2 regions of the Paenibacillus sp. SSG-1 genome follow, and region 2 is predicted to be linked to the other one. Evidence: riboswitches for the same ligand, from Rfam matches in the RefSeq annotation. Region 2 holds a riboswitch; the other holds the start of a gene.
The links. A riboswitch is a leader RNA that binds a small molecule or an ion and turns the genes downstream of it on or off. The one in region 2 is predicted to bind cobalamin.
Positions count from the first base shown of each region.

Region 1: linked by a shared signal. The riboswitch ahead of BCV73_RS26290 (ribonucleoside-diphosphate reductase subunit alpha) and the one ahead of BCV73_RS00420 (ABC transporter substrate-binding protein) in region 2 are both predicted to bind cobalamin.

Region 1 covers NZ_MBRK01000001.1:5,732,373-5,740,183, reverse strand. Annotated here, with positions in the region: gene BCV73_RS26305 (DUF1328 domain-containing protein) at 1-128, shown strand, start outside; gene BCV73_RS26300 (M50 family metallopeptidase) at 251-949, opposite strand; gene BCV73_RS26295 (ribonucleotide-diphosphate reductase subunit beta) at 1,093-2,124, opposite strand; gene BCV73_RS26290 (ribonucleoside-diphosphate reductase subunit alpha) at 2,613-4,946, opposite strand; cobalamin riboswitch at 5,181-5,403, opposite strand; gene BCV73_RS26285 (MTH1187 family thiamine-binding protein) at 5,692-5,994, shown strand; tRNA gene BCV73_RS26280 (tRNA-Thr) at 6,077-6,148, shown strand; gene BCV73_RS35485 (YjcZ family sporulation protein) at 6,588-6,704, shown strand; gene BCV73_RS34855 (sporulation protein YjcZ) at 6,969-7,079, shown strand; gene BCV73_RS26275 (CBS domain-containing protein) at 7,311-7,733, shown strand.
Region 2 covers NZ_MBRK01000001.1:76,885-84,695, forward strand. Annotated here, with positions in the region: gene BCV73_RS00385 (GNAT family N-acetyltransferase) at 1-65, opposite strand, end outside; gene lplA (lipoate--protein ligase) at 254-1,255, opposite strand; gene cobD (threonine-phosphate decarboxylase CobD) at 1,429-2,523, shown strand; gene BCV73_RS00400 (adenosylcobinamide amidohydrolase) at 2,685-3,407, shown strand; gene cbiB (adenosylcobinamide-phosphate synthase CbiB) at 3,404-4,375, shown strand; gene BCV73_RS00410 (histidine phosphatase family protein) at 4,363-5,070, shown strand; cobalamin riboswitch at 5,355-5,572, shown strand; gene BCV73_RS00420 (ABC transporter substrate-binding protein) at 5,925-6,938, shown strand; gene BCV73_RS00425 (FecCD family ABC transporter permease) at 6,938-7,811, shown strand, end outside.

The DNA.
Region 1 (7,811 bases), 5.7 Mb from region 2:
TCGTAGCTGCGATTTTCGGCTTCTTCGGCATCGTTTCTGCGCTCGTTGGCGTCGCAAAGGTGCTGTTCTTCGTCTTCCTGATCCTGTTTATTCTGTCGCTGATATTTGGCAGAAGACGGAGCAGTTGACGCTAGCTGCGCCGCTGGTCCCGTTCATACGAACACTCGATAAGAGCAGAAAAGGCTTGCGCCCACATACGTGTGGGACAAGCCTTTTTTTTGGGTTGAGAGAATTCGAAACGGCGTACGTTTTATCCGGTCCGCATGCTGGTGTTTGCAGTGGGCTTTCGCGCGGGCTTCCGCCAAAACAAGGTAAGGCTTTGGGTGGTGCACCAAAGCGCAAACAGCAGAAACAGCACCGACCAGGCGATGGCAGGGAGCACCGTCATGTGAGCCAGGTTGGCCGCGTCACCGGCCTGCCGCGGATTGGTCAAGGAAGTGATGGCCAGGGTAAGCGGCCCAACAACCGATTCTTCCAGGCAAAGGAAGGCGAGCAGAAGGTAATAGAAATTGCGCACGGTGCTGCCCAGCAAATAAAACACGATGTTCAGCGCCATAAAGATGACGAGCCACCAAACCCCATAGCTGTTCCGGACAAAAAAGAGCAGGTTGACGGCAGCCAGCAGCGTGATCAGGATCAGCCCGGCGGCCTGCTTACGTTTGGCGTACCCGTAGAATAGAAGCACAGCGAAGATGGAAGCGATCGTATACCCCGACAGCGAGACGAGCACGGAGCTCCAGCCGGAGGATAAATAGGAGTAGGTGGTCCCGCTGTGATCGGCATTGAGCTCGATGCGCAGAACCCTTCCGGAGAGCAGCAGGGTGACGACCGCATGGCCGAACTCATGAATCATCGTATCCAGGGTGCGGAACCAGGAGGAAAACGGGATCAGCCGGGTCAGAATCGCGGATGCGACAAGAAACAAGACAGCCTTCAAGGATTTATTCACGGGCAACGGGCAGCTCCTTTCCAAACGGTAGCATGCGGATCTAATATCTTTTGTTCCATCATACACGATCCAATGAAAAAGGGAAGCGCAGCGGAGCTGCACTTCCCGGTTGTTGCGGAACTAGTATATTGCAGGCGAGCGGCTTACAGATCGTCGAATCCGTTGTCGTCGCCGACCTTGCCGTAGTTGCGGGATTTGGCTTCGAAGAAGTCCGTTTTGGTGGCGTTGAGCGCCTCGTCGGAGAAAGGACGAATCCATGGCATGCAGTTGGAATCCACGCCTTCGTAACCTTTTTCCATCCCCATCATTTTCAGGCGTTTGTTGGCGATGTACTTGATGTAGTCGGACAGCTCATTCAGATCGATGCCTTTGACCTCGCTGAGCGTGTAGTGCGCCCAGTTCGTTTCCAGTTCAACCGCGCGGTCGATCGTGCGGTAGACGTAGTCCATGTTCTCCTTCGTGTTCAGCTCAGGGAAATCCTTGAGCAGCTGCTTGAACACTTCGCCGAAGAAGTAGCAGTGCTGGTTCTCGTCGCGCTGGATGTAGGAGATCATTTGGCTGGTCGCCATCATCTTCTGGTCACGGGCCAGGTTGTAGAAGAAGGCGAACGTGCTGTAGAAGAAAATGCCTTCCAGGATCAGGTCGGCCACAAGTGCTCTAAAGAACGTTTGCGGATTCTGCTCGTCGCGGAACTCCTGGTAGATTTCCGAGATGAAACGGTTGCGGTCGAGCAGCACCGGATCATGCTTCCAGTACTCGAAAATCTCTTTCTGCTCCTGCTCCGAAACGATCGAAGACAGCACGTAGGAGTAGGATTGGTTGTGTACGACTTCCTGCTGCCCGATGATAGCCGAAATGGCCTCCAGCGAGGAATCGGTAAAATAACGCTTTACGTCGCCGATGAACATCGTCTGCATCGAGTCCAGCACGGCGAGCAGGGAAATGTTGATCTTGAAGGTGCGCTGCTCTTCCGGATCGAGGTTGACGAACTGCTGCGCGTCTTTGGCCATCGGAATTTCGTCGGCGATCCAGTGGTTCAGCAGCAGAACCTTATACAATTTGTACATATGGGGCATGCGGATATCGTTCCAGTTCAGGATGCCCGAGCATTCTCCTTCGATGATGCGGGTTGAGCGGTTCGGTGCTTCGGTGTTAAAAATCTTTTGCATTTGCATACTCGATTCCTCCTCGTAGTTCTGTTTTTACTTGCTCATTTATATCAACATCCATCGCAGAATGCTGTAATCCATATCAGTTGAGCTATACCAGTGATCTTTAACTTAAGGTTTCAGATAGTCTGCCTCAAATGGTTCATGCAGTATCTTTCCATTCCAGTTGTCCTTATCCGTTTAGCCGGACGCGTGGCGAGCCTCCCGTATTTTGGCGAAGCCAAAACAGGGAGCAAAGCCGCGCGACGCAAGGGGTCTCCGAGAATCGAGGAGACCACCACTCGCACCGCTCAAACGTAAAAGCGTGTCCCCCATAACCTGCAAAGCAGGAGGGGGACGAAAGCGACTCACAGCACATATTCACATCAAGAAAATCCGCCACCCGCCGGTCTTCCGCCAACATTCCGGGTGTCCAGAGGGCAGCGCCCTCGGGGCCCTCCCTTGGAAGGGAGGGTTTGGGAGGGATCGAAAAAGGTTTTAGGCTTTAATATCTTTTACGACGCACACGACTCGCACTCTTCAATCGTCAGCGCACGGCTGCGGACGTAGTACGTCGTTTTGATGCCGGCTTTCCAGGCGTGAAGGTGAAGCTCCAGGAATTCCGTCGCCCGGATATCAGGACGAACGTACAGGTTGAAGCTTTGAGCCTGGTCGATGTGGCGCTGACGCGCCGCGGCCATCTTGATGGACCAATGCTGGTCGATCAGGAATGCCGTTTTGTAATACCAGATCGTCTTCTCGGACAGGTCCGGAGCCGGGTTGGCGATCTTGTAGGTCGTTTTTTCCTCGTAAGACAGAAGGTCGTACAGCGGATCGATGCTGGCGGTGGAGCCGGCAATGATTGAAGTCGAACCGTTCGGCGCAATGGCAAACAGCCAGGCGTTGCGGACGCCGTTCTGCTGCACTTCCTGCTGGAGCTCTTTCCACTGCTCGGTGGTGACGAACTTGCCTTCATGCTCGCCGTCGACATAACCGCGGCTGGTGAAGTAAGCGCCGTTCTCCCAGTCGGAGCCTTTGAACTTCGGATAGTGGCCTTTCTCCTTGGCCAGCTCCATGCTGGATTTGACGAGCAGGTAGTTGATTTTTTCGTACAAATTGTCGTTATATTCAACCGCTTCGTCGGACTCCCAACGGATGCCTTCAAGGGCGAGCAGGTGATGCAGGCCGAAGGTGCCGAGTCCAACCGCGCGGTATTGGCTGTTCGTATATTGGGCTTGCAGGACTTCAATGTTGTTAATGTCGATGACGTTATCCAGCATGCGTACCTGGATCGGCACCAGACGGTCCAGCACATTGTCCGGAACGGCACGGGCCAGGTGAATCGAGTTCAGGTTGCAGACAACGAAGTCGCCGGGAACCTTGGAAATGACGATCCGGGTTTGGCCGTCCTTGGTCACGAGTTCTTCTTTTTCCACCACGGTGGCGGATTGGTTCTGCATAATTTCGGTGCACAGGTTGGACGAGTAGATCATGCCATGTGCACGGTTCGGGTTCGCACGGTTGACGGTATCCCGGTAGAACATGTACGGCGTGCCGGTTTCCAGCTGCGATTTCATGATGCGCTTCATGATGTCGATCGCAGGCACCGTAATTCTTGGAAGCAGCGGGTGGGCAACCGCTTCGGCGTACTTCTCGCGGAACGATCCTTGACCGACCGTTTCGTCATAATAATCCTCAAGACCCGCAGGACGGCCGTTGGCATCCTTCCAGCCCATAATTTTCTTCACTTCATGCGGGCAGAACAGGCTCCACTCGCCGCGGGCTTCAACCGCCTCCATGAACAGATCCGGCAGGCACACCCCATGGAACACGTCATGCGCTCTCATGCGCTCGTCGCCATTGTTCAGCTTCAGGTCCAGGAAGGCCAGGATGTCTTTATGGAAGACGTCCAGGTAGACGGCAACCGCACCTTTACGGGTACCGAGCTGGTCAACGCTGACCGCCGTGTTGTTCAGCTGGCGGATCCAAGGAATGACACCGGAGCTGGTGTTCTTGTGACCGCGGATGTCGGAGCCGCGCGCCCGGACTTTACCGAGGTAAACGCCGATGCCGCCGCCCATTTTGCTGAGACGGGCCACGTCGGTATTGGAGTCGAAAATCCCTTCCAACGAGTCGTCCACCGTGTCGATAAAGCAGCTGGACAGCTGTCCGGCGACCTTCTTGCCGGCGTTGGACATCGTTGGCGTAGCGGCGGTCATGTACAGGTTGCTCATGGCCCAATACGCTTCCTTCACGAGCTCAAGGCGCTTGTCCTCTGGCTCAGTGTGCATCAAGTACATGGCGATGACCATGTAGCGCTCCTGCGGGAGCTCCATAACGCGTCCGTCGAAATCATGCGCAAGGTAGCGGTCGGACAGGGTCAGCAGACCGATATAGTCGAACAGCAGGTCGCATTTGTAATCGATGCAGTGGCCCAATTCTTCAATTTGCTCTTTTGTATAGCAGGTGAGGAGCTCCTCGCGGTAGATTCCTTTTTGCACCAGCTCGGTAATGAGAGGGTAGAACGCACCATATGGCTCGTCAGGATAGGCTTTGTAGCGGCGGTTGTAAGCGGCCTTCTTGTACAGGGAGGTCAGCAGTGAGCGCGCTGCGGCGAACTTCCAGTTCGGCTCCTCCTTGGTGACCAGCTCAAGCGCCGACATCGTGAACGCGCTGCTGATTTCGTCGCCGGTGACTTCCTCGCGGCGCAGTTTGCTCTGCACGCCCCGGAGGAGGCGCTCCTTGTCCAGGGTCTCCAGCCCCTCCAGGATTCGGTCGGCATAAACGGAGAGACGGATTTCATCAAAAGCCAGCTGGCGGTTGTTCGGTTTGGTAACGAGCTGCGGCATGGTGCAGATCTCCTTTCAAAGTTTGTATATTTGGTATAACGGAAAGTAGGACGATGCTGTGAAGAGGGAGCTCTTGCTGTGCTTGCCCATACAAAAGGCATTTCCGAAGAACCTGAAGCACAGGTACGAAAATGCCGCTAGATCCCGTATGCCCTATTTACGAGCATGGGAAAAAATATCTATCACCCTATGTATAGATATCGACTGGCATCACGCACCTATTCCTCGTAGGCCTTTCGTGAGACAAAACAGGCAGGTCTCCTGACTCCCGAAAATGCGATATTCGGCGCCTTCCCGTCCGCGTGACGGACAGTGGCCTCAGCCGATATCGTGCCGAAAGCTCGGAGCTCTCGGCCTTCCGGTTACAGTGGCGGGACCGTGACGGATTCACACCGTGCTTCCCTATTATGAACGCCTGGCAAATCGAGCCGTGTTCACCTGTTTCCACTATATTTGGTTGCTTTCATACTAATTTAACCCAATATATTGTGTTTGTAAACCTAGTTCCTCTTAAAAGACGAGCAATGAGAATTATACCAGATGGACCCCCGGGGCGCTACTGTGAACCATTGGAGATTAGCCTCTAGAGGGGGCTGAAAAGGTAGAAATCGGGCGGATTTTGCAGGAAAAACGCGAATAAAAAATTTTGCGGGCCATCCTTTTGCGATTCTGGAGGCGGTCGGGTAAAATAAAAATAGGAATAAAGTTCGATCCGCTTGCAAAAGGATAAAGGAGGCGCACGACCATGGCAATTGCAGAGGTAACGGTCATTCCGATCGGAACGGCCACGACCAGCCTGAGCTCCTATGTGGCACAGATGCAGCAGGTGCTGGCGGAGCAGAAGGGGATCAGCTACGAGCTGACGTCGATGAGCACGATCATTGAGGGGGCTCTTCCGGATGTATGGCAGGCGATTGCAGCCCTGCACGAAGCACCGTTCCTGGCCGGCGCGCAGCGCGTATCCACTTCAGTCAAAATTGACGATAGACGGGACAAAGCCTCTTCCAGCGCCCAGAAGCTGCAATCGGTCCGCGACAAATTGAAATAAATTCCAACTGCAAATGAAGTATTGCATTTTGGAAAAGAAGTTGTATAATAGTTTTTGTTTGACGGAAAATTTCATTTTCCACGCTGGTGTAGCTCAGGGGTAGAGCAACGCACTCGTAATGCGTAGGTCGGGGGTTCAATTCCCTTCACCAGCATCTTTCATAAGCCTTACAGGACGCGGGTTTCCGGATTTCGGAGACCGCGTCTTTTTTGTTAATTTGGGCGATCTTCTACCATTTTTCTGTCCTTTAGTCGAGTAAAGCGTGTTTTTCCCATCAATTAAAAATAAAATGGAATTTCCCCTGTCGGCTGTCGCAGGTCCTAGCAGCGCTGCATGAGCAATCCAGAGGCGCGCAAAGGTATCCCAATAAGGACAAGAATCAGGAATGATAAAGACCTTTATGTAAGAACCAATTACCTATACTGGGCATATAGTATAGTGGCTCATAAAACTTCCTTGATGTAAGGCAAAGCCCGCTTTCGAAGCGGGCGTTTTCATTCAGGAAAAAAATCAAATCTTAAGTGCGTTTACCCATACCAAATGGTGGAATGTACATATTGTAATATTAACTTTCTTACAAAGGAGGTACATGTATGAGCGACGGTGTTGTTGGTGGCGTAGGATACGGTTACGGTTTGCACAGCAACGTAGGTGCTATCCTGGTGCTCTTTATTTTGTTGGTAATTATCGTTAAGGCATTCTGTTGGTAATAAAAAGTCAGGAATGAGGAAGCCCCTGCTGGCTAAGTGCTGGCAGGGGCTTTTTTTATTTATAAATTAAAGTAGTTTCTCACTATCTAGGCACGTACAAGTTGGATTACTAGGGTAGCACGCGTTGTACTAATCCCGCCAGCTAGCCGTGGGCTCACTCGGGACCGAGGGAAAATAGTCTTTTAAACCGCTGACTCTGTCCACAACGCTGAAAGGTTTCTTTCATAGAATAAAACTGATCCTATGAAGAAAGGGGAATATCACATGAGCGAAGTTGGTGGAGTTGGTTATGGTGGCGGCTGGTCGACGAGCGTCGGTATCATTCTTGTCCTCTTTATTCTGCTTGTCATCATCGCTAAAACTTGGGGATACTAATTGCTGAAAGGTCCTTAGCCCGCCTGATCGATCCGGGGGCATGAGACCCACACAAGCGCAGCGCAGTGATCCGTTATGGATCCTGCGCTTTTTTTATATATCATCGGCGAAATATTCAGCGGACAGCCTGACCCATATTCGTGCAGTTCTTAGCACAGCGCGCCAATCCTGAATAATCCCGGTACCCCTGGGTAAAATACGGGGGATCATTCCTAGAGGAGGTAAACAGCAATGACGATGGTTCGCGACGTAATGACCAAAGACGTAAAGGTATGCGCACCCCATGATTCGATCACGGCTGCGGCGCAAATCATGCGCGATGTCAACTGTGGATCGGTTCCGGTTTGCGAAGGCAAAAAAGTGGTAGGTATGATTACCGACCGCGATATCGTGCTGAACTGCGTAGCTGCGGGTAAAGACCCGGGCAGCGTACACTGCCATGACTGCATGACAAGCGATGTCATTTCGTGCTCGCCGGACACCGATGCCCACGAGTGCGCGAAATTGATGGCCGACCATCAAATCCGCCGCATTCCGGTTGTAGAGAACGGAGAAATGGTAGGGATCTGCGCCATTGGCGACCTGGCGACGATGAACATCCACATCAACGAAGCCGGCGATGCCCTCAGCCAAATTTCTGAACCTCTCCATTAAGAGGACGGTGCGGCAGGGAAACTAGTTCGCTGCAGAAGCACCCGTAAAGCGAAAGCGCGATACGGGTGCTTTTTCGTC
Region 2 (7,811 bases):
CACCAGTCGTTAACGACCGGGATTACACGGTCATAGTCAGTTTCAAGGATCTGCCTGATTTCCATGGAAAAACCTTACCTCCGTTCATAGCAGCCTGAGCGGTAAGCGAAACGGCAACCTTCTGCAAGCTTTTGCAGCCGATTATACCATAGGATGAGAGGGTTGGAGCGATAAAAAAGAGAGGACCATGGAATTCATGGGGCCTCTCTTTGCTGTATGTCACTACTACAATAAGGACGATTTCCGGAGCTGACTATTCTTCCAAAAAGATCAGACCGATCAGGTCGTCCATCACGATGTTGCCAAAATAGTGCTTCACGTCGATGTCCGCGAGGGCTTCCCGGACTTCGGATTCTTCGTAACGCTTGCCGCGCAGACGGTCCTCAATATCCGCCACATCGCCGACACCGAAAAAGTCGCCGTATATTTTAATATCCTGAATCCGCGCGTCCTTGATATCCATCCGGATGTCGATGATGCCGACCGGAAACCGCTTCGTATGCTTGACGTTGGACTGCGGAGACTGCCCGTAATTCCATTCCCAGTTCTGGTACCGGTCCTTGGAAATTTGGTTGATGATCTCCCAATCGGCTTCCGTCAGCTTGTACTGCGGCACTTCGTTTGGTTCCATGCCGAAAATGTAGCGGAGCAGCTCGGAGCGGAATTCCTCGATCGTCATCTTCTGATTCATCAGCTCACTGATGTTAGCAACGCGGCTGCGTACGGACTTGGTGCTCTTCGACTTGAATTTCTCCGGATTGGCGTTCAGGGAAGCCTGAACATCGTCCAGATTCAGGTTAAACATGAGCGTGCCATGGCTGAACATCCGGCCCCGGGTTGAGAATTGGGCGTTACCTGAAATCTTTTGCTCGCCGACCTGCAGGTCATTGCGTCCGCTCAGCTCCGCGTTGACACCCATATGGTGCAGCGCGTCGATGACCGGCTGGGTAAACTTCAGGAAATTGTGGAATGATTCCCCGTCGTCATTGGTGATGAAGCTGAAGTTGAGGTTGCCGAGGTCGTGGTAAACCGCACCGCCGCCGGAGAGCCGGCGAACGACCTTGATATTGTTGTCCTTCACGTATTCCTGGTTGATCTCCTCGATCGTGTTCTGATGTTTACCGATGATGATCGAAGGACGGTTAATGTAAAACAGCAGGTAGCTGTCGTCCATGGGCAGATGTTTGAGGGCGAATTCTTCAATCGCCAGATTGACGGCAGGGTCGGTAATTCCCTGGTTATCGATAAACAGCATATTTGATTCCTCCGTTAAAAGGCCTTAATTAATTCGGTTCCTTGTCTATTGTAAACCAATTGCGGACAAGAAACAAAAGCGAAAACCGAATTGACGCGCAGCGAAATTTGGCGCCATAATGGGGTCATTCGCAAGCGATTTAAGACAGTGAACTGCTGGGGGGGGAAATACATATGCTGGAACGATACGGACATGGCGGGGATCTGGAGAGCGCGTCGGAACTGTACGGCGGCGATCCGGCGTCCTTTCTGGATTTCAGCGCCAACATCAATCCGCTGGGTCCGCCGGAAGGCGTCATGGCGAAGCTGGGACAGGCGCTGCCTTCTATCCTTCGTTATCCGGATCCGGGACACCGCCGTTTGAAAGCGCTGCTGTCCCGCAAACTGGGCGTGACGCCGGAACATTTAAGCATCGGCAACGGGGCGGCGGAATCGATGGCGCTCCTGCTGCTCGGGCTGGCGCCGTCGAGGGTCGGGATCGTGCAGCCCTGCTTTTCGGAGTACCGGCAGCTGTCGGAGCAGTTCGGCGCCGAGGTGCATGCCGTCTTCGGCAGCCGGGAGCGCGACTGGAGAGCTGAGGTTTCGGACATTGCCGGACTGATGAAAAAGGTGGACCTGCTCTTTCTGGGGCAGCCGAACAATCCGAACGGTGTGCAGTATCCGCTCGAAGAGATTCGGGAATTGGCGGCCGAGGCGGAGCGGACCCGGACCTATTTTGTCGTCGATGAGGCGTTCATCGACTTCATCCCGGAAGGGCAGCGGATGACGCTGCTGCCGGAGCTGGAGCGGTTTCCGCGGACGATCCTGGTCCGCTCGATGACGAAGTTTTATGCCATTCCGGGGCTGCGGCTGGGCTATGCGGCCGCGCATCCGGACGTGATCCGGGCGATGACGGGCAAGCAGGTGACGTGGAGCGTCAACGGCTTGGCCCTGCTCGCCGGGGAATTTTGCCTCGAGGGCGGCGAGTCGCATGAGCGCGAGACGCTGGAGCTGATCGCCGCAGAGCGCGCCCGGCTGAGGGCTGGCCTGCGGGGGCTGGGCTGCCGCGTGAGCGGCGGCGAAGCCAACTTCCTGCTCGCGGAGCTGCCGGCACCTTGGAGTGCCGGGGAGCTGCAGCGCGAGCTCGGGCTTCGCGGCGTCCTGATCCGCAGCTGCGCCATGTACCCGGGTCTGGGGCCGGGACATGTCCGGTTTGCGGTGAAGGGAGCGGACGCCAACGCGCGGCTGCTGGCGGTGCTGGGCGACGTGCTCGCCAGCCGGGCGGAATGATCTGCACTGATCTGCACGAAAGGACAGGCTGTGCAAGCCCAAGACACAGGGCTGGTACGGCTGCTATGCCGGTAGCCGCTGACGCGACGATGTGCACAGCCTTTGTGGACCGGATTTTGGAGTCCGCATAAACACAAGATCGATATGGGGGATAAGAAGCGATGACGACACCATTTATGGACGGATTGCAGGATACGTACCGTTCCACCGTGTGGCCGGGGCTCGTGCTGACGCGGAAAGAGCGGCATTTGCTGCTTGAGGCGCCGGAGCTGCTGGACGGCCTCGGAAGCTCCATTCACGGAGGCGGCATGAGCAGACTGCAGCGGGTGACAAATATGTATGTAGACCGGACGTACGACTGCAGCGACCCGGTGCGCGATACGGAGGAATGGCTCACGGCGTGGGGATACCCGCTGGAGACGACGGCGGGGCTGCTGACGGCGGTCCAGCTGCGCCATGCGGCGGTGCATGAGGAGAAGAACGAGCAGGCCGCGGTGTTCTGCTGTACGACGGCCGGCGTATCCAATGCGGCCCGTGCCGGCTCGGAGCGGCGGACGTTCGCGGCCTATACGCCGGGAACGATCAACATCATGCTGGCCATCGACGGCCAGTTGACGAAGGCGGCCATGCTGAATGCCGTCATGACGGCGGTGGAGGCCAAGGCCGCGGCGCTGGCCGATCTTGACGTGCGCGACCCGGACAATGGGCTGATCGCCACGGGGACGACGACGGACGCCGTCGTTCTCGGCGTCAGCCAAAGCGCCGCTTACGCCGGGCTTCACCGCTATGCAGGCACCGCGACCGACCTCGGCGCGATGATTGGACGCGCGGTGTACAGCACGGTGAAGGAAGGCCTGCTGGCGGCCTGGAGCGAGCGGAAATGACCGCGGTATGGATCCTTGCCGCGGCTTTTATCATCGATTGGATCATCGGGGATCCGAGGTGGATTCCCCATCCGGTCATCGGCATGGGCAAGGCGATCAAAAAGGTGGAGAATGCCATTCGGGCAAGGGTCACCCGCCCGTTAGGACTCAAGAGGGCGGGGATACTGCTCCCGGTCATCGTGGCGGGCGGCTCCCTGCTGCTGACATGGCTTGTGCTCTGGGGGCTGCATCAGGTGCATCCGTGGCTGGCCTGGGCGGTGGAGGCGCTGCTGATCGCCACGACGATCGCCGTCAAAGGGCTGAAGGATGCCGGAAAGGAAGTGCTTGGCCATCTGCGGCGCGGCGATCTGCCGGAGGCGCGCAAGTCGCTCGGCATGATCGTCGGCCGGGACACGGCCCACTTGGACGAGCCGGAGATCGTCCGCGGCACGGTCGAAACGGTGGCGGAAAATATCGTCGACGCCGTCGTCTCGCCGCTGTTCTACGCCATCATCGGCGGCGCGCCGCTGGCGATGGCCTACCGGGCGGTGAACACGCTCGATTCCATGGTCGGCTACAAGAACGACAAATATTTGCAGCTTGGCTGGGCGTCGGCGAGGCTGGATGACATTGCGAACTTCATTCCCGCCCGGATCACCGCAGGCATCCTGGTGCTGTCCGCCTGGCTGCTGCGGCTGGACGCCGCCAGAGCCTGGCGCACCGTGCGCCGGGACGCGCGACGGCATCCGAGCCCGAACAGCGGCTTTCCCGAATCCGCGGTGGCGGGTGCGCTCGGCATCCGGCTCGGCGGCGAGAACGTGTACCACGGCGTCGCCTCGTTCCGGGCTTACATGGGCGAGGCGCTGCGCCCGATGGAGGCGCGCGACATCACGATGACGATCCGGCTGCTTATCACGGTATCGGTCATCTTTATTCTGCTGGGCATCGCCGTGCTGTGGGCGGCAGGAGGCAGTTTATGGACGTCCTAGTGAAACAGGTCGATCTGCTGCTGGTCCGGCACGGCACGACGCGGTGGAACCGGGAGAAGCGTTACCTCGGGCATACGGATATCCCGCTGGATCCGGGCAGCAGAGTCGAGCTTGCGCCGCTGGCCCGGGAGCTGACCGGGAAGGCGTTCCACGGCGTATACTGCAGCGACCTGGCCCGATGCCGGGAGACATTGGCGATCATTAGTCCGGCACACGCAGATACTGCGATGTATGACCCGCGGCTGCGGGAAATGGACTTTGGCGCCTGGGAAGGGCATACCTATGAACAGCTGCAGCACGAGTTCCTTTACCGGCAGTGGATCGATTCGCCGCAGCAGGTGACCCCGCCGGGCGGGGAGTCATGGGCGGATTTTTCCGGGAGGATCGACGGGTTTGTCGGCAGTTTGTTGAAGGACGTGGAGGGGGCTTGCAGCAGACCTGAAGGAACCCAGACCGAAAGTGAGGCGGCGCATTCCCGATCGCAAGGACCGGAAGGCACCGGCCCCGATTCTCAGGTTCCGCCGGAGATGCTGATCGTCGCCCACGGCGGCGCTCTGCGGCAGCTCGCGGTCCGCCTCGTCCCGGGGCTGTCCTTCTGGGACGTTCACATTCAGCCCGGGAGTTTGCTGCGGATCCGGCTGAGCTTCACTGAAGAAACCGGCGGTTGGGACGGCATGCTGGTGAATGAAGCTTGAGAGAGGATGCGAGCGAGGTAATGGTCGTCATCGACTGGTCCGAGCTTTTCTGCACTCCGGCAATGGGAAACGGCGAAAGGGCTCAGGCCGCTGGCATACAAGGACTTGCTTCCCGAATCGGCCGTTCCCCCGGGTTTGGCCATGCTCTCGGGCCCGCGTCCGGACATGCTCCCGGGCACGTGACCGGACATGCACCCCGGCGCGTCGCTGGACACAAAAATTCCATTGTCACCCGCAGGCTTTTCCCCTATAATCAGGACAAAAGAAGCATGGCCAGGATAATTGAATAGGAGTGCTTGTGAGGTCCCGGAAGCTGTCTGCCGTATAAGGCGAGCGTTGATCCGGGTGAAAAGGGAAGCCGGTGCAACTCCGGCACGGTCCCGCCACTGTAAACAGGTATGTCCCCAGGAAGCCACTGTCCCGCAGCAACACGGGATGGGAAGGCGGGGACGATTTTACCCAGCCTGTAAGTCAGGAGACCTGCCTCACGAGAGGAAATGACGGTCCTTCGAGGAAAGGATTACGTTTCACGTGCCCTTCATAACGCATGTTCGCCGCGGCTCAAGCAAGCATTGGCTTGAACTCTTGGCCTCGCACCATGCCACAAGGCACACCGGTCCATCGCGGCGATGCCGCGGGATGTTCCGTGCAGACGTAATCCCTGATTCTTGATCGAACAAGAGTCAGGGTTTTTTAGTTGACAAAGAATGGAGCGGCAGACGCCATACACCTGCTCATGGTGAGCAGCGGCGCTGCAACTCTAGCATTTCCGTCAGGTTTATTCCGTTTTCGTATACCGGTCAGGCCTCTTTTGTGCAAATTATTCGATAGACAAAGAGGGAGAGAACGAAATCATGAACGTAACGTTGAAACGCTGGTCCACAGGCCTCGCGGCGCTGCTGCTTGCCTTATCATTGAGCGCCTGCGGCGCCAAGAACGAAGGCAGCTCCGCCTCGCAGCAGCCTGCTGCCCAGACGGAGCAAAACACGGATAACAGTGCGTCGCAGACAAAGACAGACGAACTGAAAACAACCTATCCGCTGACCATTCAGGATGCGACGGGAGAGTCCTTTACTTTCAAGGAAGCGCCGAAGCATATTATCTCGGTATCTCCTGCAGAGACGGAGGCGCTCTTCGCGATTGGTCTGGACAGCGAGATCGTCGGGGTATCCGATTATGACGATTATCCGGAAGCAGCCAAGTCCAAGGCGAAAATGGGCGGCATTACTAAACCGAACGAGGAAGCGATCATTGCGGCCCAGCCGGACATCGTATTCACGGGCATTTCGATGAGCGAGGAAGCGGTGAAGAAGCTGCGCGACCTTGGCATTCAAATTTTCAAGACCGATCCGAAGACAGTCGATGACGTGATCAAAAATATCGAAACCTACGGCCTCATCACTGACCATCAGGCGGAAGCCAAAGCGGTGGTCGACAAGATGAAGCAGGAGGAAAATGAGGTTACCGAAGCAGTCAAATCGCTGACGCCAGAGCAGAAGAAAAAGGTATACATCGAATTTTCCCCGGGCTGGACGGTCGGCAAGGGCGAGTTCATGGATGAGCTGATCACCCTGGCCGGCGGCGTGAACGTGGCGGCGGACACCGAGGGCTGGAGCGAAATCAGCGAAGAGAAAATCATCAAGGACAACCCGGACGTGATTTTGTATGCCAACAGCGTCATCGACGAGAAGACGAAGAAAAGCCTAGGCGATATCATTAAAGGCCGCAGCGGCTGGGACCAGATTACAGCCGTGAAGAACGATGCGGTCATCGGTCTTGACGACAATCTGCTGAGCCGTCCGGGTCCGCGTGTCACGCAGGGCCTGAAGGAAGTGGCGAAGGCCATCTATCCGGACCTGTTTAAATAATGAGCAAAAAGCTGGCAGGCTATGGAGGAATCGGCATCGTCCTGCTCGTCCTGACCCTGCTGATCTGTCTGGGGATCGGCTCGGTCGCGCTGCCGATCCGGGACATCGCCCTCATTCTGCTGCACCGGATTCCATGGATCGGAAGCCATATCGACCCGACGTGGAACGCATCGTTTGAGCAGATTATTGTGAAGGTGCGGCTGCCGCGGATTCTGCTGGGCATGCTGGTCGGCGCGGCTCTGGCCGTGGCCGGCTCGGGATTTCAGGGCGTGCTGCGCAACCCGCTCGCCGATCCGTTTACGCTCGGGGTTTCCTCGGGGTCGGCGGTAGGCGCGTCGTTCCTGATCTTTTTCGGGCTGCAGTATTCGTTTTTCGGCGGCTGGACGCTGCCTGCGGTCGCTTTCGTGACCGGAATGCTGACGCTGTGGATGGTCATCGCGTTGGCCAGGGAGAGCGGAAAAATTCCGACGAACAGCCTGATTCTGTCAGGCGTGGTGATGCAGTCCTTTCTCGGAGCGGTCGTATCCTTCCTTTCGGCGATGTCGAACCGGACGATCAATGAAATTATATATTGGACAATGGGCAGCCTCAGCCTGCGTGGATGGTCGTATACGGCCATCCTTTTGCCGTATTTTCTGGTGGGATTTGCGGTGGTCTGGAGCCGGGCCCGCGCGCTGAATCTATTGTCCTTAGGTGAGCGGCAGGCGGCCCATATGGGAATGAACGTGGATCGTGTGAAGCTGGGGGTGCTGCTCGTCAGCACGCTGCTCACGGCTGCCGCGGTGTCGGTTGCGGGCATTATAGGGTTCGTCGGACTCGTCATTCCGCATGTGATCCGACTGATCACCGGTCCCGATTACCGGCTGATCGTTC